2 regions of the Novosphingobium mississippiense genome follow, and region 1 is predicted to be linked to the other one. Evidence: riboswitches for the same ligand, from Rfam matches in the RefSeq annotation. Region 1 holds a riboswitch; the other holds the start of a gene.
What was found. Region 1 has a riboswitch for thiamine pyrophosphate ahead of thiC (phosphomethylpyrimidine synthase ThiC). Riboswitches for the same ligand answer to the same signal wherever they lie in the genome.
Positions count from the first base shown of each region.

Region 2: another riboswitch for thiamine pyrophosphate. It lies ahead of WBP06_RS18690 (TonB-dependent receptor); the one in region 1 lies ahead of thiC (phosphomethylpyrimidine synthase ThiC).

Region 1 covers NZ_CP147001.1:2,606,738-2,621,283, reverse strand. Annotated here, with positions in the region: gene WBP06_RS12330 (GAF domain-containing protein) at 1-78, shown strand, start outside; gene WBP06_RS12325 (L,D-transpeptidase family protein) at 402-1,460, shown strand; gene WBP06_RS12320 (hypothetical protein) at 1,750-2,157, shown strand; gene WBP06_RS12315 (rhodanese-like domain-containing protein) at 2,217-3,260, opposite strand; gene WBP06_RS12310 (hypothetical protein) at 3,461-3,952, shown strand; gene WBP06_RS12305 (hypothetical protein) at 4,095-4,298, opposite strand; gene WBP06_RS12300 (DUF4169 family protein) at 4,298-4,489, opposite strand; gene WBP06_RS12295 (helicase HerA domain-containing protein) at 4,499-5,971, opposite strand; gene WBP06_RS12290 (uracil-DNA glycosylase family protein) at 6,256-6,918, opposite strand; gene WBP06_RS12285 (hypothetical protein) at 6,955-7,362, shown strand; gene WBP06_RS12280 (SOS response-associated peptidase family protein) at 7,349-7,999, opposite strand; TPP riboswitch at 8,046-8,191, shown strand; gene thiC (phosphomethylpyrimidine synthase ThiC) at 8,241-10,124, shown strand; gene WBP06_RS12270 (hypothetical protein) at 10,433-10,717, shown strand; gene WBP06_RS12265 (alkylphosphonate utilization protein) at 10,756-11,064, opposite strand; gene WBP06_RS12260 (DUF72 domain-containing protein) at 11,137-11,901, shown strand; gene WBP06_RS12255 (hypothetical protein) at 11,948-12,562, shown strand; gene WBP06_RS12250 (multidrug effflux MFS transporter) at 12,623-13,912, shown strand; gene WBP06_RS12245 (lmo0937 family membrane protein) at 13,963-14,109, opposite strand.
Region 2 covers NZ_CP147003.1:37,799-52,344, forward strand. Annotated here, with positions in the region: gene WBP06_RS18690 (TonB-dependent receptor) at 1-1,331, opposite strand, end outside; TPP riboswitch at 1,410-1,498, opposite strand; gene WBP06_RS18695 (nucleotidyltransferase family protein) at 1,594-2,676, opposite strand; gene WBP06_RS18700 (hypothetical protein) at 2,673-3,929, opposite strand; gene WBP06_RS18705 (hypothetical protein) at 3,953-4,225, shown strand; gene WBP06_RS18710 (response regulator) at 4,500-5,150, opposite strand; gene WBP06_RS18715 (sensor histidine kinase) at 5,150-6,763, opposite strand; gene WBP06_RS18720 (acyltransferase family protein) at 7,036-8,214, opposite strand; gene WBP06_RS18725 (hypothetical protein) at 8,498-8,680, opposite strand; gene WBP06_RS18730 (hypothetical protein) at 8,679-8,954, shown strand; gene WBP06_RS18735 (sulfotransferase) at 9,152-10,714, shown strand; gene WBP06_RS18740 (TonB-dependent receptor) at 10,809-13,244, opposite strand; gene WBP06_RS18745 (sterol desaturase family protein) at 13,436-14,437, opposite strand.

The sequences.
Region 1 (14,546 bases):
TCGGCGGCGGCGCGATTGCTGGGAATCGGGCGCGCGACGTTCTATCGCCGGATGGACCGCGTGGGGCTTACCGCCTGAATAGCTCCGAAATCGACCGGACCTGTCCCGCTGGCGAGACAGGTCCGCAGTTCGGCCGCGATGCTCCCCTTGCCCGTCTGCCGGCGGAATCATAGGTTGGATTCGCAGCTTCCCCGGGGACTCCTCCCTCCGCCGTCTCGGTGAAGCTCAGGCGCTGGCGAGGCCTGTACCTCTCTCCCATCCCCCCGCAGCGGGCCTCGCCGGCGCTTTCCCATCCGAAAAGGTTTCATGGCCCGGAAACGGGGGCCGTAAGGCGCGTTTTGCAGCCGGAAGGCAGTTCGGGCGTTGACCCTTCATCCGAACCAGCAAAACCACGGTGTCGCTTGAAGCCTTTCCTTCCCGTTTCGCTCACCATCTTGACGCTACTGGCCGCCTGCGGGCAACAACAGCGCGAGCCTGATGCCAAGCCGTCTCCCACGCCCGACACGTCGCTGGCCTTCGCCGATGCGCCGAATGGTCAGGGCGCGCCGGACAATCCGGTGCTGCACGCGCAAGTCGCGCTGGACCGGCGCGGTTTCTCGCCGGGCGTGATCGACGGCAAGCAGAGCGCGGCCTATGCGCTAGCGCTGCGCGGTTTCCAGCTGGCACGCGGACTGCCCGAAAGCGGCAAGCTGGATGCGGCGACGCAGCAGGCGCTGTTCGCGGGGCAGGGTGGCGCCGGCACGCGGATGGTGGTGATCCCCGCCGCCTTCGCGCGCGGGCCGTTCTATTCCGACCTGCCCAAGGACATGGCCGGGCAGGCCAGGTTCGACCATCTCGGCTACCGCAGCATGAGCGAGGCCCTGGCCGAACGATTTCACACCACCCCTGAAACGCTGCTGGCGCTCAATGGCCCCGGCACGGTGCTGGGGGCAGGGCGCGCGATCCGCGTGCCGGACATTGCCAATGCCGCGCCGGCATCGATCCCGGAGGACAAGACCGGCTGGTCCGACACGCTCGTCCGCCTGGGCATCGCCGCCGACCAGCCGCGCGCCGATCACGTGGTGGTCGACAAGTCCGACGGCGCACTGCGTGCCTACGATGCGCAGAACCGCCTGATCGCGCAGTTCCCCGTCACCACCGGCAGCGGTCACGATCCGTTGCCCCTCGGCACCTGGAAGATCGTGGGAGAGGCGCGCAACCCCGACTATCACTTCAATCCGGACCTGTTCTGGGATGCGAAGAAGAACGCCAAGGACAAGCTGCTGCCGCCCGGCCCGAACGGCCCGGTCGGCGTCGTCTGGCTGGACTTGTCCAAGGAACACTATGGCATCCACGGCACGCCGGAGCCGCAGAACATCGGCAAGACCGAAAGCCACGGCTGCGTGCGCCTGACCAATTGGGACGCGGCAAGGCTTGCGCAGATGGTTTCGGCGGGGACGAAGGTGGTGTTTCAGGCTTGAGGGAAGGCCGGTTTTGATAGCGGCTTAGAGAGCCAAAATTGCAGCGAGGCGGACGCCGCCTCACCCGCCCCGCTCATCCTGAGCGAGTTGGGAGGTCATCTTGGGTAGGAAGTTGCCAGTCCAACGTCTCTCCCATGTCTCGTCGCCCCCGCGAAGGCGGGGGCCCCGCTACCTGGTGCCACGACTTCACGCCTGAAGGAAAAAGCGGGGTCCCCGCCTGCGCGGGGACGACGACTTTGGGTGGATAGCGGTCGTTGACGGTTGGTCTCAGAGGGCTAACGAATGAAGCATGTCGAAGGCCATTCATCTCGTTTGTGTTTTAACAATGACCGTCACGGGCGCTCTTGCGGGCTGCGCCCAATTTGACGAGCCTGATGCTCAAGATCCCTTGCCAATACTCGGCTGTTATGAAGCCTCCGGTGCCCCTTCGCTTTCCGTTGGTCCCAAGGGAGTGCAAATTGAGGGAAGTTCAGTCAAAATCCCCTTCCGATACGAATTTCGGAGCAGCAGCGCGGTTTTGAACGCCCAGATCGAGGCAACGCAGTTGAATGGCCATTTCCATCTGTCGCCAGCACGCAACCGATATTTTTACCCGATCTCGCACACTGAGGAGGGGCCGGTGATTACAATAGCATTTGCCCCCGACAACACCGTTCTCAATTATTACCGTAGGTCTGTCTCAGAGTGTGAATTTTAGGGTCAGCTTTGGGGCGTGACCGGAACGGCAGCTTAGATGCGTTCCCGAAAGCCAGCATTTCAGTCGCCGCCAACCTGACCCTCGATTACATACCCCGCCTCGCGCCACGCCTGCATCCCGCCGTCCAGCGCACTGGCGCGCGGGAAGCCGAGGTCGCGTAGGGTTGCCGCCGCCAGGGTCGAGATTTTGCCGAACTCGCAGCAGGTCACGATCTTTACCGTGGGGTCGCAGAGCATCGCATTGACGCGCAGTTCCAGTTGTCCGCGCGGCAGGTGGATCGCGCCGGGGACATGGCCCGCCTCGAACGCGTCCTTCTCGCGCACGTCCAGCACCACGAAGGCACTGTCGTTGCCGCCGATCCGCGCGGCCAGTTCCTCCAGCGCGAGGAAGGGAACCCTGGCGGCGGCTTCGGACAGCAGCTGCGCCACCGTCTTGCCGCCGTTCATGTTGGTGCGCAGCGCTTCGGTCAGATGGGTCGGCGCGGCGAGGTCCAACTGCTGCATCATCGCCACGAACTCGCCCCGGTCGGTCTTCTGCAGGCGCGGATTTCCGGCGATCTCCGCGCCGATGGTCGAATGGGTGCGGCCCTTGTAGTCGTGCGCGGGGTAGACCCGCGTGTCTGCCGGCAGCGTCAGCAGCCTGCCGAACAGACTGTCGAACAGCGCCTGCGGATCGCCGCTGGGCAGATCGGTGCGGCCAGTGCCGCCGATCAGCAGCGTGTCGCCGGTGAACACCCGGTCCTGCGCGACGATGCACATGGAATCGCGCGTATGGCCGGGCGTGTGCAGTGCCCGCAGGCGCAAGTTGCCGACGATCAGCATGTCGCCGTCATCCAGCCGCATGTCCGCATAGGGGGCGGGGCTCAGTCGGTTCATCACCACCGGGGCATGGAGCAGGTGGGCCAGTTCGCGGCTGGCGGAGAAGTGATCGGCATGGGTATGCGTGTCCAGCACATAGCGGACATGGACGCCCATCTGCCCGGCCAGCCCCATGTACCGATCGACCTGCGACTGTTCGGGATCGATCAGCACTGCCGCGCGCGTATCGGGGCAGGCAAGGAGATAGGACTGGCAGCCCCCGGTCGCGATCTGCTCGAAAAGCATAGGCCCTTCTCCCGGCAATGGAGGCTCTTTCTGCCCGTCTCCATCGGGCCCAACAAGGCTGCGTCTCCGTTTCGGGCGCATATCTTTCGGATGGGTCGAGCCTTGGCCGGGCTGGACCGAATCCGCGCGTCTTGCCTTCGCAGGGGCGGGAATCCTAACCCTCGGCGTCCGGGTCACTTATTCCAGATCAAGGACATGTCATGAAAATCGCATTCGCCGCGCTCGCGGCTGTCACCGGGTCCGTCGCGGTCCTCGCTTCCTCTCCCGCCATGGCCAGCGTCGTCACTGCAGAGGCCAATGTCGCCCGTTCCGAGGGCGATTGGGGCGGCGAACTGGCGGTGGGCGTGCCGGTGATCCAGGACGGCGGCTTCGCGATCACGCCGGGCGTCGGCCTGTTCTTCCACGATCGCGATCACCCGAACTACTACCACGACAATGGCGATTGCTTCAGCAAGCAGAGCGGCAATCAGGTTTCCGGCGGCAAGTGCGACGATTCCGGCACCAAGGTCTTCGCCAAGGTGGAGGCGACCTATCGGTTGCCGATGGCGCTGGCGGTAGGCGTGGGCGCGCGGCTGACGGGCGACAACCTGCGGCCCTACGGCACGGTGTCGATGCCGGTGTTCCCGCATATCGATGTGAAGGGGAATGTGGGCGACCACTACCTCGCGGCGGGGCTGCAGGCGCGGTTTTGAGGTGATGCAAGTCCTCCCCCGTGGGGGAGGTGGCAGCGCAAGGCGCTGACGGAGGGGAGGCGCGTCCTCACGGGACTGTTCGAGAGTCCCCTCCACCACCCTTCGGGTGGTCCCCCTCCCCGTACCGGGGAGGACAGGGCTCTCAGCCTTCCAACAAATCCAGATAGGCGATCACATCGTTATCGGTGGCGATGAACAGGCCGTCCTGCACGTCCTCGGTCTGCTGCGCGGCCACTTCCATCGCTTCCCACAGCGATCCGTAGAACAGCGTGGTCACCCCGCCGCCTTCCGGGCCGCCGTCAAGGTGATAGAGCCGCACCGAAGCTTCGCCGGAGGTAGTGCGCATCAGGCCTTGTCCTCCGGTCGTTCGCGCTTCGCGCCATCGACCACGCGGTCGATCCGGGCGATTTCGGCCTCGGTAGCCTTGCGCTCGTTCTTGCTGCGGCCGTGCTGCGCGCGGTTGGCGTCCGCTTGCGCCTTGCTTTCGTTGCGAGCCTTGGCCTTGCGGGCCATGCGCAGGTTGATGATTTCGGCCATAAGGCCCTTCTACGCCTCGACAGGCGCGGTGGTAACCCCCAGATCGGGCAGCCCGACCGAGCGCTTGCCCGAAAAGTCGGTACGCACCACGATCAACCCGTCCTTTTCCAGGAAATCGAGCAGGCGCTGCACGCGGCGCGGGCTGCTGGTGCCGTAGGTTCTGGCCAGCACCATGTCATCCGGGCAGGGCTGATCGTTCATCGCGGCCAGCGCGATCAGGTAGAACGGCGCCAGCGCATCGTCGGGCACGTGCTTGGCCAGATTGAACAGGTCGAACCACTTTTCGTCGTCCGGATCCTCGATCCCGGCCAGCGCGGCGGCGAAGCCGCGGCGGAAGGTCGTGGCATCCAGCCCGCGCACGGAAATGCCCTTCATGCGGCAGCGGATCGTGAAGTCCTGGAACAGCGTGGTGGCCGGCTGGAACGAGCAATCGTCGTCCTTCGCCATCAGGTTCAGGATCTCCACCATCGCCGCGCGGTTTTCCTCGGGCTCCGGCTCCGGACGTTCGGGGCGCGGGGCCGGCGCGGCGGCAAGGGTGGGCGATTGTTCGATGGAGGCCGACAGGTCGTCGACATCGATCACCGGGCGCGGTGGCGGACGGTGGAATTCCTGCCGTTCGGGCTCCACGTGCAGATTGTCGTGCAGCAGTTCGCGCAGCTCGTCGGTGGAGGCGGTGGGCAGCGGCATCAGGCCGGGGGTGATCGACTTGGCACCGGTGCGAACGGCACCGATGTTGACCGCCACCGGACGGCGGCTGATCGCCGGGCCCAGGCCCAGGAACTGGCCGCGGGCAAGGTCGCGGATCGATTCCGCCTGCCGCCGCTCCATGCCCAGCAGGTCCGCCGCGCGGATCATGTCGATGTCCAGGAAGGTGCGGCCCATCAGGAAGTTGCTGGCTTCCGCCGCCACGTTCTTGGCCAGCTTGGCCAGGCGCTGGGTGGCGATCACGCCGGCAAGGCCGCGCTTGCGGCCACGGCACATCAGGTTGGTCATCGCCGCCAGGCTGACGCGGCGCGCTTCTTCGGACACTTCGCCGGCGGCGGCGGGGGCGAACATCTGCGCCTCGTCCACCACCACCAGCGCGGGATACCACTGCTCACGCGGGGCATCGAACATGGCGTTCAGGAACTGCGCGGCGCACTTCATCTGCTGGTCGATTTCCAGCTCGTCCAGCGCAAGGACGACCGAGGCGCGATGCTGGCGGATGCGGGCGCCCAGTCGGACGATCTCCGCCTCGGCATAGGCCGCGCCGTCGATCACCACATGGCCGAATTCTTCGGCCAGGCTGACGAAGTCGCCTTCCGGATCGATCACCACCTGCTGTACGATCGGCGCGCTCTCTTCCAGCAGGCGGCGCAGCAGGTGCGACTTGCCGGACCCGGAATTGCCCTGCACCAGCAGGCGGGTCGCGAGAAGTTCCTTGATGTCGATATCGATCGGTTCGCCCTGCGGCGTCTGCCCGATCACGATGTTGGCGCTCACGGGTGCCTATTGGCAAAACCGGGCGGGCGGGCGCAAGGGGGCGCGCGGCCTTTATCCATAGATAGCGGGCTGACCGGCGCGTGCGGCGGGGTGCTGCGTCTGAACGTATTGGCCGGTCGATTGTCCGGGAATTGCAGTCAGTTGCAGGAGGTGACCCGCCGGATTCGGCCGATGCGATGGATCGACGCTGGTCGTGCCGGTCGGCGCCGGTCGGTGCGTTTCAGGCCGCCGATCAGCCCGGAACCGCCCCACCGATTCGCGATCGAACGGCCGGGCCGATGGTTTCAATCCTCCAGCGCCTGCCTGATGCGGGCACGCAGATCGGGCAGCACTTCCGCCTCGAACCATGGGTGCTTCGCCATCCACAGGCGGCTGCGCCATGCGGGATGGGGCAGCGGCATCAGCCCCGCCGGGGCATCGCGCCAAAGGCGGACGGTTTCGGTCAGGTTGGGGGCGAAGCCGCGCGGCAAGTAGCGTTTCTGCGCATATTGGCCGACCAGCAGCGTCAGGCGCACTTCGGGCAGTGCAGCGCGCAGGCGGGAGTGCCATAGGGGCGCGCATTCCGGTCGCGGAGGCAGATCGCCGCCATTGCCCTTGCCTGGATAGCAGAATCCGCTGGGCATATGGGCGACGCGGTGCGGATCGTAGAAGGTTTCCGGCGAAAGGCCGGTCCAGTCGCGCAGGCGGTCTCCGCTGTCGTCGTCCCAGGCGATGCCACTGGCGTGGACCTTGCTGCCCGGCGCCTGACCGATCACCAGTATGCGCGCGCCGATGCCGGCCTGCACCACCGGGTGCGGACCGTGCGGCAGGGCATCGGCGCAGACCCGGCAGGCGCGGATCGCGGGGAGCAGGGCGTCCAGATCGTCGGTCACGTGGCCATCCAGATGGCGTTGCGGTGGCCCGGCCGCAAGCTTTGCGCGATTGACGGGTACTTTGGCGACCGACATAATTTCCGCCACTTGGCTCCCGCACGGAGGTTTCGCGTGAACGATCTTGTGCTGATGCCGGACTGGTCCGGGCTGTTCCTTGGCCTCTTCGCGCTCTTTGCCGGCATCGGCGAATTGCGAAAGCCCGGCCATTGGCAGCGCATGATGGACGAGATCACCCGCTCCCCGGCGCTGCAGGTGATCACGGCGCTGATCGAGCTGTTCGTCGGCGCGATCGTCTATATCGTCAACCCCTGGTCCTCGCCCGGCTGGCTGGCCCATGTGATGAGCGTGCTGGGCGCGCTGATGTGTATCGAGGCGCTGCTGATCCTGGCCTTTTCGGACCGCTACCTGCCGATCCTGGCCCGGCGGCTGGGGGTGATGGCGCGGGTGTGGGCGATTGTCTCGGTGGCCTTCGGGCTGATCCTGATCGTGCTGGCGCTGCCTGGGTTCATGAACGCCTGACGTCCTGCCCGGTGACCCGCAGCGAGGTGAGCGAGGAGGAATAGGGGGCGATCAGTGCCGCCGCCGCCTTCCAGTCCCCCTTCAGCCAAAGGTCGTGCGCGGCCGGGTCGGCAGGCAGGATCACCGGCATCGTATCGCGCCCTTCGGCCCGCAGCGCGGCATTGGCGGGGGTGGTGAGCAGGGCGAAGCTGGGCACCTCGCTGTCCTTCCACACGCCGGCCATGGCGAAGATCGGCTGATCGGTCGCGCCGAACCAGCACTGGCGGCGTTTGCCGTCGCGCGGGTCCACCTTGCCCCATTCCATGAAGGCGCTGGCGGGGACCAGGCAGCGGAATTCGCTGTTGCGCAAGTTGCCGATCCAGAACGGGCTTTCGAGATTGCGCACGGTCAGGATGCCATGGCGCCGCTCGTCCCACCCCTGCGGCGGTGGGGGAACGCCCCAAAGGCGCGGGATCATCCGGCGCGGCAGCCGCTTTTCCGGGCGCGGACCCGCCACGAACTCGCGCCCCATGGTGATCACGGGGGCGAAACCGCCCGCCGAAACCGAGCCGCCGGGCCAGGGATCGTCGCCCGCATTGGCGCCGAACGTGCGGGCGACTTCGCGGGCAGGGGCGTCGAGGCGATAGATGATCGGCATGTCTCTTGCGGGCCCTAGACGGCTGGAAAAGCCGCGTCTATCGTCCCGCCCATCCCCGGGGAGCTTGTGCCCAAGGCTTTCGAATCAGGAAAGCCGGACGGAAACAAATGGCTGAGAGGGGCAGGTCACGCTGCCCGACCCGTTGAACCTGAACCCGTTAACACGGGCGGAGGGAAGGGCGGGCCACAGGACTATTCTGTCGCGACCTTTCTTTCGTCCATAAGTCGAAGGAAAATCGCTTATGGCCGACATCAATTCCACACTGGAGATCGGCGTTACCACCGGGCCCATTCGCGGGTCGAAGAAGATTCACGTCGGGCCGCTTGGCGTTGCCATGCGGGAAATTCACCTTGATCCGGGATCGGGGGAGGCGCCGGTGCGCGTCTACGACACCTCCGGCCCCTACACCGACTCTAACGTCAACATCGACATCGCGACCGGGCTTGCCGCCAAGCGCCGCGAATGGATCCTCGCCCGCGGCGATGTGGAGGACTACGCCGCCCGCGCGGTGAAGCCGGAGGACAACGGCCAGCTTGGTCCGGACCGTTCGGGCGGCGTCCCGGCGTTCCCCAACGTGGTCAAACGCCCGCTGCGCGCGAAGGCGGGCATGAACGTCAGCCAGATGCACTATGCCCGTCGCGGGATCATCACGCCGGAGATGGAATACGTTGCCGAGCGCGAGAACCTCGGCCGCGCGATGCTGAAGGAATATGCGCGCGATGGTCAGAACTGGGGTGCGGCGATCCCCGATTACGTCACGCCCGAATTCGTGCGCGAGGAAGTGGCGCGCGGCCGGGCGATCATCCCCTCCAACATCAACCACCCGGAAAGCGAGCCGATGGCGATCGGCCGCAATTTCCTGGTCAAGATCAACGCCAATATCGGCAACTCCGCCGTCGCCTCCGACGTGGCGAGCGAGGTGGACAAGATGGTCTGGTCGATCCGCTGGGGCGCGGACACGGTGATGGACCTCTCCACCGGCCGCAACATCCACGACACCCGCGAATGGATCATCCGCAACAGCCCCGTGCCGATCGGCACCGTGCCGATCTATCAGGCGCTGGAAAAGGTCGGCGGCATTGCCGAGGATCTGACCTGGGACGTGTTCCGCGACACCCTGATCGAACAGGCCGAGCAGGGCGTGGACTACTTCACGATCCACGCGGGCGTGCGCCTGCCTTTCGTGCCGCTCGCCGCCAAGCGCGTGACCGGCATCGTCAGCCGGGGCGGTTCGATCATGGCCAAGTGGTGCCTGGCCCATCACAAGGAATCGTTCCTCTACGAACGCTTCGACGAGATTACCGAGATCATGAAGGCCTACGACGTCGCCTACTCGCTGGGCGACGGCTTGCGCCCCGGCTCGATCGCCGACGCCAATGACGAGGCGCAGTTTGCCGAACTCTACACCCTGGGCGAACTGACCAAGCGCGCCTGGGCGCAGGACGTGCAGGTGATGATCGAGGGGCCGGGCCATGTGCCGATGCACAAGGTGAAGGAGAACATGGACAAGCAGCTTGAGGCTTGCGGCGAAGCGCCGTTCTACACCCTCGGGCCGCTCGTCACCGACATCGCGCCGGGCTACGACCACATCACCAGCGGTATCGGCGCCGCCATGATCGGCTGGTACGGTACGGCGATGCTCTGCTACGTCACGCCCAAGGAGCACCTTGGCCTGCCCGATCGCGACGACGTGAAAGTGGGCGTCGTCACCTACAAGCTGGCCGCCCACGCCGCCGATCTGGCCAAAGGGCACCCCGCTGCCAAAGTCCGCGACGATGCGCTCAGCCGCGCCCGGTTCGAGTTCCGCTGGCGCGACCAGTTCAACCTCAGCCTCGATCCGGATACGGCCGAACAGTACCACGACCAGACGCTGCCAGCAGAGGGCGCGAAGTCCGCGCATTTCTGTTCGATGTGCGGGCCGAAGTTCTGTTCGATGAAGATCAGCCAGGAAGTGCGCGATTTTGCAGCGCGGCAAAACCAGCCCAGCACCGGCTTCCTCGCCGCGGGGGAAGGCGGCAAGCTCGCCATCTCCGAAGCCGAGGCGGGCATGGCGGAGATGAGCAAGGTGTTCAAGGACACCGGCAGCGAACTCTACATGGGCGCTGGCGGTCGCGAACACGATTGAGCCATGGGGCCGGTCCCTATCAGCCGGTCCCATCCCTTCCGCCTCACCGCAAGAACAGCGGGGCCCCCGCCTTTGCGGGGGCGACGGATCGGTGGTGCAGTACGGGGCAGGTGCCAATGCAGGATGGCTGCAATCCCGCCCGGCGCGTGGCCTGACAAGCCAAGCAACCGCCTCCGTCGTCCCCGCGCAGGCGGGGACCCCGCTTTCTTCCTCACCTTCTCGATCCTCGCCAAAAGAACAGCGAGTCCCTGCCTTCGCAGGTGCAGCAAGGAGTGCTAGGGTCTCATCTTCCAAGGAGGCCCGATTCCATGCGCAACCCCACCGCCGACTGGATGAAGCTGGCGACCGACAGCTATTTGCTCTGGGCCGATTCCATGATGGTGATCGGGATGCGCGCGTCGGACATGATGACCGGGCGCGGCAGCAGCCACGAGAACGTGCGCATGGTCACCGAAAAGGTGCAGGCGAACGCGGAACTGGCGGCCAAGCTGTTCTGGGGCGGACCAACCACCCCGGAACGCGCCGCCCGCAAGGCGGTGCGCCACTACAGCAAGCGCGTAAGGGCCAATCGCAGGCGGCTTTCGAAGGGGTAGCGCCCCATTCCCCCCAAGTAGGGGGGAAGTGAAGCACGTCACCGCTTGCGCACGAATTCCGCACGTAGCACCAGCCCCTTGATGCCGGGGTACTTGCAATCGATCTCCTGCGCGTCGCCGGTCAGGCGGATGGAGGGGATCAGCGTGCCGCGCTTCAGCGTCTGGCCTGCGCCCTTCACGTCCAGGTCCTTGATCAGCGTCACCCCATCGCCGTCCGCCAGCAGGTTGCCCACGGCATCGCGCACCTCGACGGTGTCCGCCGCCGCGCGCTTGGCGGCCAGTTCGGATGCGGGCAGCCACTCGCCGCTGTCTTCGTCGTAGATATAGTCTTCGTCGTCGCCCGGCATGTCGAATTCTCCTGTTCGTCGCGCCCATGACAGGGCAGGCTCGGTTTGGCGAGCACCAAGGAGAAGTCCGGCATGAACAAACACATCGGCAAGGTCCATGTCGGCATCGGCGGCTGGAGCTACGATCCTTGGCGGGAGACGTTCTATCCCAAGACCGTCCCCAAGGCGCGCGAGCTGGAATATGTCGGCCAGCACCTGACCGGAACCGAGATCAACGCCACGTTCTACGGCCGCCAGAAGCCAGCCAGCTACATCAAGTGGCGCGATACGGTGCCGGACGGCTTTCGCTTCGCCCTGAAAGGCTCGCGCTACTGCACCAATCGCAAGAACCTGGCCGAAGCGGGCGAGAGCGTCACCAACTTCGTCGAACAGGGCATCGTCGAACTGGGCGACAAGCTGGGCCCGATCAACTGGCAACTGGCCGCCACCAAGAAGTTCGACGCGGACGAGATCGCGGCCTTCTTCGCCTTGCTGCCGAAGAAGCACGAAGGGCTGCATCTGCGCCACGCCATCGAGGCCCGGCACGAAAGCTTCGACGATCCCGCCTTCTTCGATCTGGCCCGCAAGGCCGGCGTCGCGGTGATCCTGGCCGACAGCGCCAAGTATCCGGCCTTCGACAAGGCGGCGGACGCCGCGCCCTTCGTCTACGCCCGCCTCCAGAACGCCCGCGCGGAGATCGAGCAGGGCTATCCTGACGCCGAACTCGACGCATGGACGAAGAAGATCGGTGCGTGGTCGAAGGACGGCAAGGAAGTCTTCGTCTTCTTCATCAATGGCGCGAAGGAGCGCGCCCCGGCAGCGGCTATGGCCTTGATCGCGCGCCTGAACGGCGGTTGAGGCCATGTCGGAGGAACAGTTGCCGCTCCCTTACGTTGTAGCCGCCATGAAAAACCTTCTCACCGTGTCCGCGCTGGCCGTTGCACTGGCGGCCTGTTCGTCCGAGCCTGCCCCGGCGCCCGGACAAGCCTCGGAACAGGCCACCGAGATGGCGACCGCCAGCGCCGTGCCGGACGCGGCCGTGACCGAAGCGCCGACGAGCGCACCAACCGCCACCCCCGGCGCCGATGCCAATATACTGGCGCTGGAAGGTCTGGCCGATCTGCGCATCGGTGAGCCGGTGCCTGCGGGATCGTCCTGGGCGGAGCGCGGGGCGCAGGCCTCCGATGCCTGCCGCACGGTCACGTCGCCGGACTATCCGGGTGTCTATGCCATTGTCGAACAGGGCAAGGTGCGGCGGATCACCGTGGGTCAGCGGTCTGAGGTCAAGCTGGTCGAAGGCATTGGCGTCGGGGCGAGCGAGGCCGACGTGAAGAAGTGGTTCGCCGGCTTCCGCGCGGAACCGCACAAGTACGAGGCAGCGCCTGCCAAGTACCTTACCGCGCCCAATGCGAAGAGCGGCGATCCCGCCCTGCGGTTCGAGATCGGGCATGACGGCAAGGTCAGCGCAATCCATGTCGGCACGATGCCGGCGCTTGCCTATGTCGAAGGCTGCGCCTGAGGTCAGGTCGGACCGGCCTTAGGGCTGGCGCTTCTTTCGCACATGCGGCATGGGCGAGTCATGCGTTCCCCTGATGCCCCCGGCGCCTCCGATGCAAGGTCCGACCGCTTCCCGATGGGGGAAGTCGAGTTCGTAATCCTGATGGCCTCGCTCCAGGCGCTGATGGCGCTTTCGATCGACGTCATGCTGCCGGCGCTGGGCGCGATCTCGCGCGATCTGCATCTGGCCGATCCCAATCAGCGCCAGCTGATCGTCGGCGTCTTCCTGATCTGCTCCGGCCTGGGATCGCTGTTTCCCGGCGCACTGGCGGACCGGTTCGGGCGGCGGCCGGTGGTGCTGACCGCGATCGGCGCTTACGTGATCACCGCCTTCCTTTGCGCGATTTCGGGCAGCTTCACGCTGCTGCTGATCGCGCGCGGGTTCATGGGGGCGTTCTGTTCGGCGATGATGGTCATGCCGATGACCATCCTGCGCGACCGTTTCGATGGCGATCGCATGGCGCGCACGCAGTCGCTGGTGGCGATGACCTTCATGATCGTGCCGATGGTGGCGCCGATGATCGGCCAGACGGTGCTGCTGTTCGCCGGCTGGCGCTGGATCTTCGGGATCATGTGCACGATGGGCGTGCTGGTGTTCGGCTGGAGCTGGATGCGGCTGCCGGAAACGCTGCACCCCGAATTCCGCCAGCCGATCCAGCCGCGCGTGATCGCCGGCAACATGGTGCTGGCGATGAAGGAGCGGGCCTCGCTCGGCTATTTCCTGGGCGCGGCCTTCGTGCAGGGGGCGCTGTTCGGCTACATCAATTCGGCCCAGCAGCTGGTGGGGGAGCATTTCGGCGCGGGCACGCTGTTCCCGGTGGTGTTCGGTTGCATGGCGCTGGTGATGGCCTGCAGCAACTTCGCCAATTCGCGCATTGTCGAGCGGTTCGGCGCCCGCCGTGTCTCGCACGCGGCGCTGTGCTGCTACATCCTGTTCGCCGCGATCCATCTGGTGCTGGCGATGCGGGGGGAGAGCCTGTGGACCTTCATCCCGCTGATGACGCTGACGATGTGCATGATGAGCTTCATCGGCGCGAACTTCCAGGCGATCTCGCTCCAGCCCTTCGCGCGGATCGCGGGGGCGGCGGCTTCGGTCATGTCGTTCGTGCGGACGGTGCTGGGCGCGGCGCTGGGATCGCTGATCGGGCAGGCCTATGACGGGACAGCGCGGCCGATCCTGGGGGCCATGGTGGTCTGCGGGCTGACCTCGCTGGCGCTGGTGCTCTATTCGGAGAAGGGGCGGCTGTTCCGCAGGGTCAACCCGCCGGGCTTCTACAAGGCGCACCCGCCGACGGCGGGGCATGAGTTTTGAAAAGGGAATTTCGGGGGCTTGCGGCCCCCGAATTTTTATCCGCTATCGAACTAGACCCTTCGGCCACGGAACAGCTGGACCAGGCCGACGACGATCGCGACCACCAGCAGCACGTGAATCAGCGCGCCCGTAACGTGGAATACAACGAAGCCGAGCAGCCACAGAATGATGAGGATGGCGGCTATGGTGAAAAGCATGGCATCTTCTCCTTGGTGGGATACGGGAAGAACGCGCAAGCCGTCACTTGGCTGCAAAAGCGTGCGGTGAATGCAACTCGTCTCAGACTGGGGGCAGGCGACAGATTGCAACGTTTGCAGCGGTTGCCGGTGGGTGACGTGCCGGGCATGGTCCGGATGCGACCGCGAATCGCCCCTTGCGCGCATCTCGCTGCCGCCCTTTGGGTCCACCGTTCAAGACGATCACAGGCGAAACAGGCCGGCCGGGATAAACCCCGGCGGCTTGTCTGTTGTTGTGTGCTGCCGCGGAGCTTACGCGCTGACTTTCCGAAATCTCTTTTCGTCCCCGCCTGCGCGGGGACGACGAAAGTGGGGTTGAAAGCGCAGCGCGCGAATCCGGGCTGGATTGAGGCCAATTCAGGCGACCCAACGGAGAGGATAATTTTCGGCGCTTTCAG
Region 2 (14,546 bases), on a different replicon from region 1:
CCAAGGCGCGGGGTAACCTGAATGCTATCGGCCAGGAAGAAGCCCTTGGTGACGGTTTCGGTGCGTGCATTCTCATAGGCGAGCAGACGGCCGTCGGCGGTGTGGATGGCCTGGCTCTGATGGCCCCACTGGTCCATGGGATGTCCGTCGGCATCGATCGAGGTGTAGGACTGCGTGACGCGGTCCGTACCGTAATCGAACCAGAGCCCGGCAGTGATCCGATGCGCGCCGGCTTGCAAGCTCAGCTTGCTGACATCGCCCACGCGCATCTGCTTGCCGGTCCAGTTGCCCAGCACGGTGGCCACGCCGTCCACGGCACCGGGCAGGGCGATCGGCTGGGTCAATTCCTCGGTGCCCAGGAAGTTGCCAGTTTCGGTGAGCTGCGTGCCATAGGGGGCGTTGCCGTAACCGAATTGCAGGTAGCCGGTGCTGTCGAAGGCAAGTCGGTCATTCAGCTTCAGGTGCAGCGGTGCGGCGATGTAGACGTTGCGGAACGGCGCGCGGTAGAGCCGCCAGTAATTGGCATCGCCCTCGCTGTAATGCTTGTCGTAATTGAAATCGCGGCCATAGGCCTGCCAGTCCGCCAGCGTGGGGCTGGGGTAGGTGGAGGTCTTGGCTTCGTTGAACGAGACCGAGATGCTGGCCCGATTGCCGTCGCCCCATTCGTTCAGCAGCTTGGCATCGACGTGCTGGCGCGTATCGAAGCCGGCGCCGCGCCAGTTGTCCGCCCGGTTGTTGGAATAGGAGACGAAGGCTTTCAGCCCGGTCTTCCCGATCGTGCCGGTATCGAACCGCACGAAAGCGCGCCGTTCGCTGTAGGAACCGAGCGAGAGATTGACGAGGCCGCCCATCTCCGCCTTCGGATCGTCCAGAGAGAGCGAGAGCACGCCACCGGCGGCCGCCACCACCGGCGCGTCGATATCGGCCGCGGCCTGCGCCAGCGTGACCTGCCGGACATTCTCGGCATCGGCGAATTGCGAGGGGTAGGCGTAGTAATAGCCGATGTCGTTCTGCGGCGCGCCTTCCATCAGCACGCCGATCTGGTCTTGCCCCAGACCGCGCAGCGTCAGGCTGGAACTGGTGGACAGACCATAGGGATCGCTGGAGGAGACATTGGCGCCGGGCAGCAGGTTCACCAGCTGGAACGCGTTCAGCGTCGGCGCCTGCTTGACGATGAAATCGGCGGAGATTGCGCTGACCGCCTTGGGCGCGGTCTGGTCCGGCAGCAACCCTTCGGGATCGGGATGGCCGATCACCTTGATGTCGGCAGGGGCGGCGTCATCGGCAAAGGCGGCGGTCGCCGATCCGGCCAGCAGCGCCGGCACCAGCATGGCGCCATTCAAATATCTGTAATGAAAAGGCATTCTTACGCGTCCACTCCACTGGAGGGACAACGGATCTGCCGCCGGCCCTCCCTACGCCGGTGTCAGCCGGATCAGGTTCAGCGGGTCGTGGTCTGCTGACCACCTCTCAGCCGCGCGTCAGCGGCCCCCCGGGGTAGCCGCCGTCTAGGCGCTCGGGTGCCTTGTGGAAAGGCCTATCGCACGCGCCGCGACGATTTATGGCCGATTTGTGAAAGCTGGAATGGCCCCTTCAGCAGAACTTGCCGGGGCCGGGGGAGCGGATGGCCTTGCGGGCCATGTTCTTGCCGCGAAGGAATGGCGCGGGAACGAGGTGCCGGCGCGATTGCGATGCGGCGGAAAGATCGTCCCTGACCCCGCGCGGCCATTCCAGTGCCAGCGTGACCAGTGTCAGCGGCCAGCGCAACCGCGGCCGGTCGGCCTGCAGCAGTTGACGGCGATGCTGGATGCGTGGCCATAGCCCGCTGGAATAGCGGCGGGGGACCGGTACGCGGAACAGCGCCTTCAGTGCCAGCAGCTGAGTACGAAGGGCGCGCTGTGCCTGCCGGGTAGTGAACAGGCCGTCGAGGACCTGCCAGTCGATCCCGTCCGCCGACCGGGCCAGTTGCGCCAGATCGTGGAGGTGGCGCATGTCGATCAGGCCGCGCCAGTAATCGAGTTCCTGAAGCTGATCGTGCGATGTCAGCAGTGCGGCCTGGGCGGCGGGCGACGGCAGAAGTGCTTCCTGCCCGCCGATCCGGACGGTCCGGCAATGCGGTGCCAGCAGCGCATGGTCGAAACGGGGATTGCTGCCTTTCATGCGGCCGTGGAGATCGACCATGCCGACATCGCTATCGCGAAACAGCACGATCGGCGCATCGTCCAGCCCGCTGTCGGCATAGACCTCGAAACCGTATTCTCTCAGGCGGTTGCATGCCTCGCGAGTGGTGCCGGCAGGGAGCATAAGGTCCAGATCGCCCATGATGCGGCCGCGCATGGCGGGCTCGCCCAGTGCAACCAGCAGGGCCGCGCCTTTCAGCAGGATCGGCATCACACCGATCTGCGCAAGCACGTCCAGCACTTCTTCCAGCAGCGCCATGAGTCGCCGGTTCCGTTCCCGGTTCGCCTCCACCACGCAAGTCAGATAGGCGTTGGCGTCTTCGGGAACGGGGCCGTTCCGCTGAGCGGAGTTGGCAGCAAGGCCGGCACCAAGGCTTGCAATCGTCATCGTCCGGTTGGCCTGGCCGATCAGGCGTTCCCAGTCGTCGCCGCCCGGACAGCCGATCCGGCCGTCCAGCGCGGCTGCGAGTTCGCGCACGCCCATCGGTGCTGTCATCCTGCCTGCCCGGCGCGATCCAGCAGATCCACGGCTTCGGGCAAGCTGGAGTAGGTAAGCCGCAGGCATTGGGCACCGGCCACGAGTTCGCCCATCATCCGCACATCCGCGGCGCTCGATCGCCCTTTGCTGGAATAGGCGCCACGGAACAGGGTCTGGAGCGCGGTTACCGGATCGACCGGATCGAGCTTGGCCGGCACATCGTCACGCCTGTCCAGCAGCACGATCCAACCGACCGGGTAGCGGCCGGTCTGCGGTTCGGGCATCGGCACGTAACGCAAGAGCGCGCCGTCCAATCGGCGGTGCACCGGCGCCCGTTCCAGGGCGGTGCAACAATGCGGCACAAGGTTCCATGAACCGGCCTTCAGCGTCGGAAAGAAGCACAACCCTTGCGCCGCGCCATCGGCGTCGATCAGGGTCACGTCATCGGCGGCATAGCCGTATCCCGCCCCGGTCAGCGCGACGCAGAGCGTGCTCTTGCCCGCGCCCGGATCGCCACAGAGCAACAGGGCGCGACCCTGCCGCACCAGCGATGCGGCATGAAGCGCAATGCGTCCGCTGGCGGCGAGCGCGTCTTCCACCAGTCGCGCCTTCAGCGTCGGTACGGCCTGTTCGGGCGTGACGATGCGGGCAGGGCGGCCCGCGCGTGCAAGGATGATGTCCGATCCCGAGGTTTCGGAAAGGAGATGCCAGCAGGGCACGGATGATGGCGCCGCCTTTTCCACTGCAGGAACCGGAAGGACGATTGGTGGACACGGCGCGTCGATGGTCACGTCGATCGACTGGTCGGCAAGGCGGAAGCGCAAGCGGCGGGCGGTTTCGCCGTTCGCCTCGGGGATGGCTGCAAGCAGCCCCGCATCGGACCACAACCGCATCAGCGCGGCGACTGCATCCGGCGCCGCGCCCGCATCCACGCCGTGGTCGACGCAGTGCTGAACAAGGCCATCCACGGCCGTGGCCTGCGCGGCGAGGCCGTGGGCAATCAGCGCGCCCAGCGGATCGATCGCGTAAAGTTCCTGCGCGGCTTCGCAGAACAGCGCCTCACGCCCGGGAAAGGCAATCAGGCTGACGCCGGGCGCCAGTTGCCATCGCAGTGTTGAGGCCCGTGTTGGGGCCAGCCTCGGACCGGCCGTCGTATGAGAGGATTCCTGAGACGGGTTCGGCCGGTCATCATGGATGCCGGCCGATGCCGATGTCAGGTCATGAGCCGGAAAGGGTGCCGGGTGGATACCGGTGGAATGGTCGTCCCGCACCGCTGGTTCGATCAGCCTTTTTCGTGCCTTACGCCGCTGTCACGGCCGCCACTGGATCGGCCACCGCCGTCGCCGCCGCGGCTGCCGCCGGTATCACCGCCGTGACCGCCGCCGGTGTCGCCACCTCCGCCGCCGCCGCCACCGTCGCCAACGCCGCCTCCACCAGTATCGCCGAAGCCGCCACCGCCCATGTCGCCGCCGCCTCCGCCGCCGGTGTCACCACCACCGGAGCTGCCGCCACCGGAACTGCCCCCGCCACCTCCTCCGCCGCCCGAAGCGGCAATTGCCGGGGATGAAAGCGAGGTGGAAAGAAGTACCGTCAAGGTCGGCGGCACAGTGAGCGCAAAGCGTCCAGCCGTCTTGAGGAAGTTCCTCCGGTGCGATTCACCGAACAGATCGGGGCCTTGGTCGTCCATCGCCGTATCCCTGTGCCACTTGAGCGAGACGGTTCCGCCGCGTGAACGCCGGAACGTGCAATGGTTAATATACTCTTGCGCCTGGCCGGTCATCTATCGGGGGATATAGCTCTCTAGAGTAATCCGGTCTCGTTTGAGCATACGAAACGTGGTCTCAGCCGTCGGAAGACGAGCCGGCGCTGCCATGCCGCGCGACCATCAGGGCAACGGCCGTGCGGTTGTCCGCACCCAGTTTCGAATAGATGCTGTGCAGGTGGATCTTCACGGTACCCGGGCTGATCGCCAGTTCGGCGGCAATGTCGCGATTGGCCTTGCCTTCGGCCAGCAAACGGGTGACTTCCCATTCGCGCCGCGTCAGGCTGTCGAACGGAGAAATCTCACGCTCTTCCACCCGGCGGCGGCTGACTGCCGAGGCAACCAGATGCTGGGGCAGCCAACGGCCACCGCGGGCGACTTTCCGAAGGCATTCGATCAGGGTGGTGGAGGCCATGTCCTTGAGGACGATGCCGGCCACGCCGCCGGCGATGGCTTCCACTATCTGGCTGTCGGAAATCGTCGCGCTCAGCAGCACGACCCGGACGGGCCAGCCATGCTGGTTGATCCGCGCCAGCACCCCCAGCCCGTCCAGCCCGGGCATGCTGACGTCCACCAGCGCGATGTCGGGCCGATGGTGCTGGATGTGGCGCAGGGCCGTTTCGCCATCGCGCGCGGTGGCAACCACGTTCAGGTCCGCATCGTCGCTGAGCAGGGTCTGTATCCCGCTCAGGATCAGGTGATGATCGTCGCAGACGACAATATCGACCATCAGCCGTCCGCCTCCCCCGACCCCGTCCCCGCTCCTACCGGTAACGTCAGATGCAGGCGATAGCCGCGCGGACTGTCGGTGGCGGCAAGCGCGCCGCCAAGGTCCGCCATCCGCTCGCAGAGCGACTGGGGCAAGGCCGCGCGTCCTTCCAGGCCGCAGCCGTCATCTTCGATCTCCACATGAAGGTCGCCATGGCGGGTGCTGACGTCGACCCGCAATGCGCCGGCCGATCCGTGGCGTACGGCGTTGGCGGTCGCTTCCGACAGGGCCAGGCACAGTTCGGCGGCAGTCTCGTCACTAACCTGCAGGCCTTCGGGTTCGACGGATACGTCCAGCCGGCACGCCCATTGCGACGCCAGCGGTTCGGCCAGCGTCAGCAACTGGCGCTTCAGCGAACCGGGCTCGACCGGGTTGGCGCGGGCGCCGTTGACTAGCGTGCGCAGGCGCGCGTGCTGTTGTCGCAGCAGCTTGCGGACCCGTTGCATCGTCGCCTGCGCGTCCGGCGGCAATCTGGATACGGTGGAATCGATCTGCCACAGTGCCGCCGTCAGATCCTGCAGCAGGCTGTCGTGCACGTCGCGCATCACGCGCACGCGTTCCTTCAGGCTGGCGCTGGCGACCAGGCTGGCCGCTATCGAGAATTGCTCCAGCGCCAGTGCGATCCGGGCGCCGATGATGCGGGTGAACGCCTCCACGTTCTCCTCGCGAAACGCGGGGTCGATGACGATTACCAAGCCGTGGTAGCGAATGCCCTGGAACTCGGCCAGGTGCAGCGATTGCCGCGCCGCGCCCAGCAGATCGGTCCAGGCCGCGTTGTCGGCTTGGGAACCCAGCCATCCCAACATGCCGTGGGGGTCGGCCGCCGCCATGGCCTTGATATCGGACAGCGGAATCGCGAAGGCCACCCGGTCGATGAATTCGCAACGGCTGCCGGTCCAGAATGCGATCGTCGGCCGCCCGTCTTCCTCATCCTGCCAGACCACCGCGATGCGATCGGTGCCCAGCACTCTGGCGGCATGTTGCAAGGCTTCGGCAAGCCACGGCCGGTCGTCATCGGGCATGACGTGGATCGGCCACGCCGCCAGTTCCTGCAGGCGCCGCTCGTTACGGGCGCGATAGCCGCCGAAAAATCCCAGCATGAGGGCGGCCACCCAGGCATAGACGAAGCGCATGAGCAGGACGTTCATCGCCCAGTCGCTGCCTTCGCGGATATCGGAAATGGTAACGGCCACAAGCAGCAACTGCAGCAGGATGGCGGTTGCCAGCACCCCGCGCCAGCCCCAGCGCATCGTCGCGCTGATCAGGGCGAAAGTGAAGAAGACGAAGAACGGGCTCTGCAGATCGTCCGAATAGTGGGCCAGCACGCCCAGTGTGACGATGTCGATGCCGGTCTGCACGATGCGGGAGGTTTCGCGCCAGCGCGGCGGTGCGGGAACCACCAGAAAGACAATGCTGACAAGGACGTAGCCGCCCAGCACACCGTAGGTCTCGGTCACGTTGGCCCGCGGGGTGGTGGGATCGAGATAGACGGCGACGAGCGACAGGCTTGAGGCCAGCAGCCGTGCCGCGGCGATCAGCATTTCGGGATCGGCCTGGCTGATGCGGTTCGGCAATGTCGGGCGTCCGGTGAATCTCGGTCCGGAGCGAGGGGCGGGCCTCGAGAGCGGCCAGAACGGCGGCCAAGCAGCGGATCGTGCCTTCGACATCAAGATCGCGGGTCCAGAATGCCGGCTGGATGCGAACCATGGCCGCCCGAATTCCCGCGCTCCGGCCGCGTGAATGCCCAGGTCCTGCCCCGCCCGTTCAGCCTCGATGGCGCAAGGCTGCGCGTCGGACGCGGCACAGGGCAAGGGAGGAATGGGCTTAATACCAAATCGACTGCCGCTCAGCGCGGCGCTTCGATTGCGGCGGTGGCCTGCGGCTGGGGAAAATCCCGCCCGACCGGGACGCGCGCGCTGCGATGCCTGCGGCGGATGGACCTGACGGCACGGGTAATCGGAAGCTCTATCCCGGTGTGGATCAGCGATCCGGCCACCAGGCAGGGGAGCGCCGCCACGATGATGAAGGCGCTCCCATACCCCCTGACCAGCCATGGCGCGGACAGGCTGGCCAGGAAATGCAGGATCGGGGCGTGGAACAGGTATGTGCTGAAAGAGGCATTGCCGATGTGAAGCAACAGGCGCCGCGCCGGGATGTCGCTGCGCCGCGCGTTGCCCGCCGCCAGCAGGCCCACGCAGGTGCAGGTCAGGAACGAGACTACCTGCCAGACCAGCCCCCCGTTCTGCAGCCTGAATTCCCAATAGGACGTCAGCGCTGCCACCATCAGTGTCAGCGATCCGCCGATCGCGATGGGGCCGGCCACTTGCGGCATTCGGCGAAAGCCGATGGCGATCGCGATGCCAACGGTAAAGAACAGCATGTTCTTGTAGGAATAGAATGCGACGATCCGGCGCAGTTCCGGGTCCTGCACATGCCCGGCGGCGACGGCCCCGCAGACGACCATGCCGACGATGATCGCCATGCACGCTGCCGGCCCGATCTGCCGGGGGAACAGCAGGCACAGCGCGAACAGGCTGTAGAACAGCATTTCGTACGTGATCGTCCAGCCGACGCCGACGATCGGCGTCATGCGCGGGTCCACCGCATCTTCGAAGTTCGGCAGGAACGTGAAGGATGTGAGGATATGGCCGCTGGTGTAGTGAAACCCTTCGATCGCACCGACGGCGATCGTCAACAGCGTGGCCAGCCAATAGAGCGGCACCAGCCGGGTCAGCCGCTTCCAGGCGAAATCGCTGAACCTGTGCGAGGGGGCATAGGTTCGGGTCGGTTCCGTCGTGTACATCATGATGAAGCCGCTGATCACGAAGAACAGGTTCACCCCCATCTTCCCGATCGTCCCCGCGAAGTCGCCCAATGGAGCGAAATGCGGATCGTAAGGGATTACGGCCAGCATGGCGTGATCGATCACCACCATCACGGCGGCAATGCCGCGCAGCGCTTGCAACCCGTCGAGCATGTCCTGCGGTCCGTTGGCAACGGCATCGCGCTGGCGCATCGTCGTCATGCATCCTCACTCCGCGGCACGGGGAAGCGGCCACCTTCGGGGGTGGGACCCACCGGAATAGTACGGGCGCGGCACCAAGCGGCAATGGTGGCAAATAGGGGCCGAGTACTGCGGGCATGTCGAGGCTGGAAATGGCGGGCCTCTTTCTTGCGAACGGCGGTGGGATCAGAATAGGTGTGGAAAAGTCGGCGCGCGGTGCAGGTTTTGCGTCAGAGGTGCGTTCTTGGTGGTCGATGAAATAAGTAATATTTGGGACGATGTTCTCCGAATACGGTCAAGAATATCAGCCTTTATACAGTGGGTTGTCGTCGCGGGTGAACGAATCCCAGAGCGTGAAGTCGTCCGGATGGATCGCAGTTGCCAGATAAAAGTCGGTCAATCGGTCTTCTCCCCTACCTCGATAGCGCAATTGCAACCCGAAGGCCGCCCGCGCATTTTCAGGAAGGCAAGTAAGGAGATTGCGCATGGCAAACGAATGCATCGCCTATCGGGATTCGAAGGGCGGCCTTCATGGCAGCGCCGAGAAAGCCACGCTTGAAGACCTTGCCGGCGTGTTGGGGCGCGTTGGGGATGAAGGTGGCATGACGGCGGGCGTCGCGCGGATGATCTTCGACAAGCGGGCGGAGATCGAGCGCGTCTTTGCCGAACACGATGCGATCGTGGCTTCCGCCCACGGACGAGAAAATGCGGAAGCCCCGGTGCAGCGCTCGGACACGCCAGCGATCCATGCGGTGAATTGAACCGGATCGGCTTTCGCGCGGACACGAGTGCACGGGTAACGAAGGGCGGTTTAGGTGCCCATGCGGCAATTGCCATGAACGGATCGAGTGGTTAGGCTCGATGCTCAAGGAAGGCGGCAGCGCCTTGGGGCATGCTCGGGCGGAATGATCCTGTCGATATTCAATTCCATCTCAACGGCCGGGCGAATGCGGCGCGCATGACGCTGGAGGCGGAAGCACGGGCTGCCTTGCTGCGCGGAGACTTGCCCGCCGCTGCCGTCGCCGCGAAGGCGCTGGTTCAGGCGAGTCCGGAACGGCCCGAAGGCTTTTTCCTGCTGGGCATGGCCGCTGCGGAGGCGCGGCAATTGGCGCAGGCTATCCCCTTGATCAAGGCGGCGGTAGAGCGGGGACCCGATCCGGAGCATCTGGCTCAACTGGCCAGGCTGTTGGTACTGCTACGGCGCGAGGGCGAGGCGGGTGAAGCGGCGCGGGCGGCATTGGCCCTCTCGCCAGACGATGCGCTGACGCTGGATACCATCGGCTGCGTGCTGACCCGGCTGGGCGATCACGAAGCCGCGATCGCGCCATTCGCGGCAGCGGTGACGGCAGAGCCGCACAATGCCGAGTATCGCTACAATCTGGCCGCCGCCAGCGGCTTTACCGGCCGGGTGGAAGAGGCGCGCCGGCACTACGAAACGATCCTGGCCGCTGATCCGGGCAATGGGCGCGTGCACTATGCAATGGCAATCCTGTCGCGCCAGACGGCTCAGAAGAACCATGTGCCTCGCCTGGAAGGCGCGCTGGCCGTCACCAGCGATCCGGACCATACGCTGCGCATCCGCTATGCCCTGGCGAAGGAAATGGAGGACATTGGCGATACAGCCGGATCCTACCAGCATCTGTCCGTCGCGAACGCCCAGCAGAAGCGCGCGCTGGGGTATGACTTCGGGCAGGACCGCGCGATCTTCGATGCGATAGAGGCGTTGTTTGGCGGTGTTCTGGATGGTGGTTCAGGAAGCACTGTCGGGGAAGCCCCCATCTTCGTGGTCGGGATGCCGCGCACGGGAACGACGCTGGTCGACCGCATCCTGTCGTCGCACCCGGATGTGGAGGCTGCTGGCGAACTTCAGGCCATGCCATTGGCGATCAAGCAATTGTCCGGAACATCGTCGCGACGGATCATCGACCCGGAAACCGTTGCGGCGAGTGGCAAGCTTGATCCTGCCGCCGTGGCCGAAGCCTACCTGGCGCGCGCCGCCCATCATCGCCGCACGGAAAAGCCGCGCTTCACGGACAAGCTGCCGGCCAATTTCCTCTATATCGGGCATATCCTGCGGGCGTTCCCCCGGGCCCGGATCGTTTGCCTGCGGCGCCATCCGATGGATACGATCTGGAGCAACTACAAGAACCTGTTCGCCAGCCAGTCCGCCTACTACGCCTATTCCTACGACCTGATGGACACGGCACGGTATTTCGCCCGTTTCGATGGGCTCATGGCGCTTTGGCAGCGTCTGTGGCCGGGGCGAGTGCTGCACTTGTCCTACGAAGCGCTGGTCGCCGATTTCGAAGGGCAGGCGCGGCGGCTGGTGGATTATTGCGGCCTTGAATGGAACGATGCGTGCCTGTCCTTCCACGAGAACGCCGCCGCGGTCGCCACGCCCAGCGCAGCGCAGGTGCGCCGACCGATCAATGCCGATGGGCTGGGAAAATGGCGCGCGCACGCGGCCGCGCTCGAACCGGCGCGCGCGTGGCTGCACGCGCAGGGGATCGCGGTCGAATAGCGATTTATTCTGACCTAACGACCGGTTCAGTCCCATGAAATTGAGGCGCTTTCCCGGTTTTTGGGGAAAGCGCCTCAATCGTTTCAGACGAACATCAGTACTTGATGCTGGCCTCGATGCCGATCGTGCGGGGATTGAGCACGGTCTGGCGGTAGTAGCGCACGACGACACCGTCGTTGACGCCGATGCGCGAGCGGTCCGAACCGACCGAGACCACGGCGTACTTGTCGAAGATATTGTTGGCGAACAGGCTGACGCTGTACTTGTCGGTCTCATAGGTCAGCGAGGCGCGGTGCAGCACGTAGCTCGGGATCTTGTCGCCATATCCGCGATCCCAGCCCAGGCGGGAGACCACGTTGCCGCGATAGGTCGCCGTCCAGTTGGCGATCAGGCTGCCGTCCTTCATCGGTGCGGTGTAGGTGGCGCCCAGGCTGCCCGAATTCTTTGCGGAACCCGGCAGGCGATCGCCCGAAAGCGCGTCAAGCTGCGTGAACTTCGGCCGCGCGTCATAGTCGTTCGGCGTCGTACGAATGGTGATGATGCCCGGAATGTCCTCGGTCAGCTTGGCATCGGTGTAGGAATAGGTGCCCTGGATCGCCAGTTGCGGCACGGGCCGGAGCTGGAACGAGGTTTCGAAGCCCTGCGACTTGGCGGAGCCGCCGTTCACGGTGATGCCGGTGGCGCCGTAGAGCGTGGCGGAATCGACCTGGATGCCGTCCCACTTGATGTGGAACACGTCGAAATTGAAGCTCAGCTTGCGATCGAACAGCTGCATGCGCATGCCGATTTCGGCGTTGCGGGTCTTGTCCGGTCCATACTGAAGTTCATTCGGCAGCGCGCAGGCATTCTGCTGGTTGGCCGGCACCGGATCGGGGCACGGGGCAACCCTGTTCGGTCCGCCGATGCGATAGCCCTTGCTGTAGGTGCCGTAGAGCATGAAGTCCGGGGTGAAGTTGTAGGATGTGTTGAACTTCCACACCCAGCCGTCCTGTTTCGCGTGGCCGCCCGCCGGATCGACGTCATAGGGGCTGAGCGGATCGCCCAGCAGCGGCAGCACCAGCGCGCCCTGGATGTCAGAGGTGTATTTGAAATAGCGCGCGCCGCCCGTCACCTGCCATTTCGGGGTGATGTGGAAGGTGCCTTCGCCGAAGATCGCCTTTTCGGTGACTTTCGACTTGGTGTAGCTGACGTATTCAAGATCGTCCGGATTGCCGGTGACGCCGTAGAAGTCGGACAGGCCGGGCACATGTTCGGCATAATCGTTGTGCATCTTCTGCTGGTTGTAGAACCCGCCGAGCACCCAGTTGAACGGCCCGCCATGGCGCGAAACCAGGCGGATTTCCTGGTTGAACTGCTTGCGGCTGTTGTCGGATTCGTTCCAGCTGGAAAAGGCCGGGAACAGTTCGTAATCGTAGTCCAGATCGAGCAGCAGGTCGGTGTTGTCGCTCTGGCTCTTCACGCGGACGTTGGTGTAGGCCGTGGTCGAGACCAGGTCGGCGATGTCCGCGATGTTCGCGTTGATCTCCATGCTGGCCAGGTGCGCGCGGCGGTTGGTCGGCTCCTTGTAGCGGCTGGCGTTTTCGTACTTGCCGGTGCCGAGTACACCCGCGCTGTTCGACTGCGCACCGTCAGACCGCGTGCGCTGGAACGCATACGTGAAGATCGCCTTCAGGTCTTCGCTGGCCTGCAGCAGCAACTGGTTGCGGGTGGTGAATGTCCGCTCGAAATTCAGGTCGCGGCGGCTGGTCAGGTTCTCGCGGTAGTCTTCGGGGGTGACACCGGTGGTGCCGCTGGGCTGGGGCAGCGAAACGCCGGGCTGCTGCAGGATCAGCGGATAGTCGATGAAGCCCGGGTCATAGTAGTACCCGGTCGATGAGCGGAAGGCGATGTGGTCCTTCACGATCGGGATGTTGATCATCCCGTCCAGCTGATAGCCGGGATCGCTGGCGTGGGCCTTGTCGTAGAAGCGGCCGTGCACCTGGCCTTCGAAGTTCGAGACATCGGGGCGGTTGGGGATGTAGCGGATCGCACCGGCCAGGGTGCCCAGGCCGTACAGCGTCCCTTGCGGGCCAAGCAGCGTTTCCACGCGCTGGATGTCGAGCAGCTTGAAGTCGTAATAAAGCGGGACTTCACCCAGATAGACGCCCAGTGAATCGTCGTAGTTGGCGCCGTCGGAGCCGACGTCGGAGGCATTCAGGCCGCGCAGCACGATCGATCCGGTCGATCCGGGGCCGGTGTCCGAAATCGTCATGCCGGGGGTGAAATCGGCAAGATCGCGCACGTCGTTGATACGCTGGCGGGCGAGCTCTTCCGAACCGATCGCCGAAATGTTGATCGGCGTATCCATGATCGTGGTGCTGCGGCGGGTGCCGGTGACGATGATGGCGCCGCCCTGTTCAGTGGCGGCCGAGTCCTGCGGGGCAGCAGTCTGGTCCGCGGAACTCTGGGCTAATGCCGGTACGGCGAGCGTCATGGTCGTGAATACGGTCGCGGACAGAAGCGCCGCCCTCATTTTTGCGCGATGTGACATAGGCTTCCCTGTTATCTGGTCGTTGTCGTTGCGCCGTGGCCTGCTCCTGCCAGAACTCTATGGCCGTTGCTTTTTGTTGGAATTGGCGGGCCGGCCATCGCTTTGCGGATGTTGTGTCGGCGCGCCTCTGGGTCTCGACGTGGTCGAATGACGGTCGAGGTATGCTTGTTATTATTGGGTTTTGGTGCGGTTCAACTGGTCGCGGGTTTTGTTCTGAACCGTGCGAATACGGGTTGGAACGGAAACAGGAATTGCTGCGGGATCGACAGTCGCTTGCGCTCGTCCTGGCCGACCACGGCGGATTCGCCGTCGCGGTAGGTGCCGAACACGCGATCGATCAGGATCAACGAATTGGCGTAATTGCAGCGTGTTTCTTCATAGCCCACCGAATGGTGCAGGCTGTGGTTCTGGATCGTCGTGAAGAACAGCGAATAGAACTTCGGTGGATCCGACCGCACATTGGCATGGGCGAAAGTGGAGATCACGTTCAGCACGTTCAGCGCGCAGAATACCGCCGCATCGGGCAGATCGAACAGCGCCACGACACTCAGGCTGATCAGGAACAGTTCGATCGGGTTGCCGACATAGCCCTTCATCGCGTTCAACTGGGTGATGTGGTGGTGCGGCGCGTGCGTCAGCCACAGCGGCGTCCAGTTGTGCATCGCGCGATGCATCCAGTACTGGCCGAATTCGATCAGGAACACCACCAGCGCGACTTGCGCGACGAACGGCAGGTGCATCGCCCAATCGGTGGTGATGCCCAGCGATTGCTTCATGGACCGCAGCGGATCGTCCGCCAGCTTGGTGGTGCACCAGGCGATCGCGGTGGCGCCCAGGATCACGTAGAACAGGTCCGTCGCCAACTCACGCCCGTTGAGGCGCCAGCCGGCATGGCGTTCGTTGACGTATTCCAGGCCCTGCACGAAGAGGCTGATTACTGCGGAGGTAACCACGATCGACCACGGGCTTTCGATCCACGACCGGGGGCCATAGGCCCAGAACAGCACGACCGCGACGATCATGGCCGGCGGGATGAAGTTGAAAATGGTGTTTTTCAGGCCGGCGCGGATATCCACCCCATCGGCTGCGGGAGAGACATACGGGGAAGCGGATGGCGCATTCGTTTCGGCAAAAGCGATGCCGGATCGCCCGTCGCCCGAAAGGACTGCATTGCTGGTCGGCAACTGCTCCATCGAAAATCCCCCATCAAGGCCGGAAATCCGGCCCAGTGCTACAGTCTCTCTCTCCCGCTTGCTTTCGCTCTCATCGGCGACTGGATACACGGTATGGATATTACTTTTC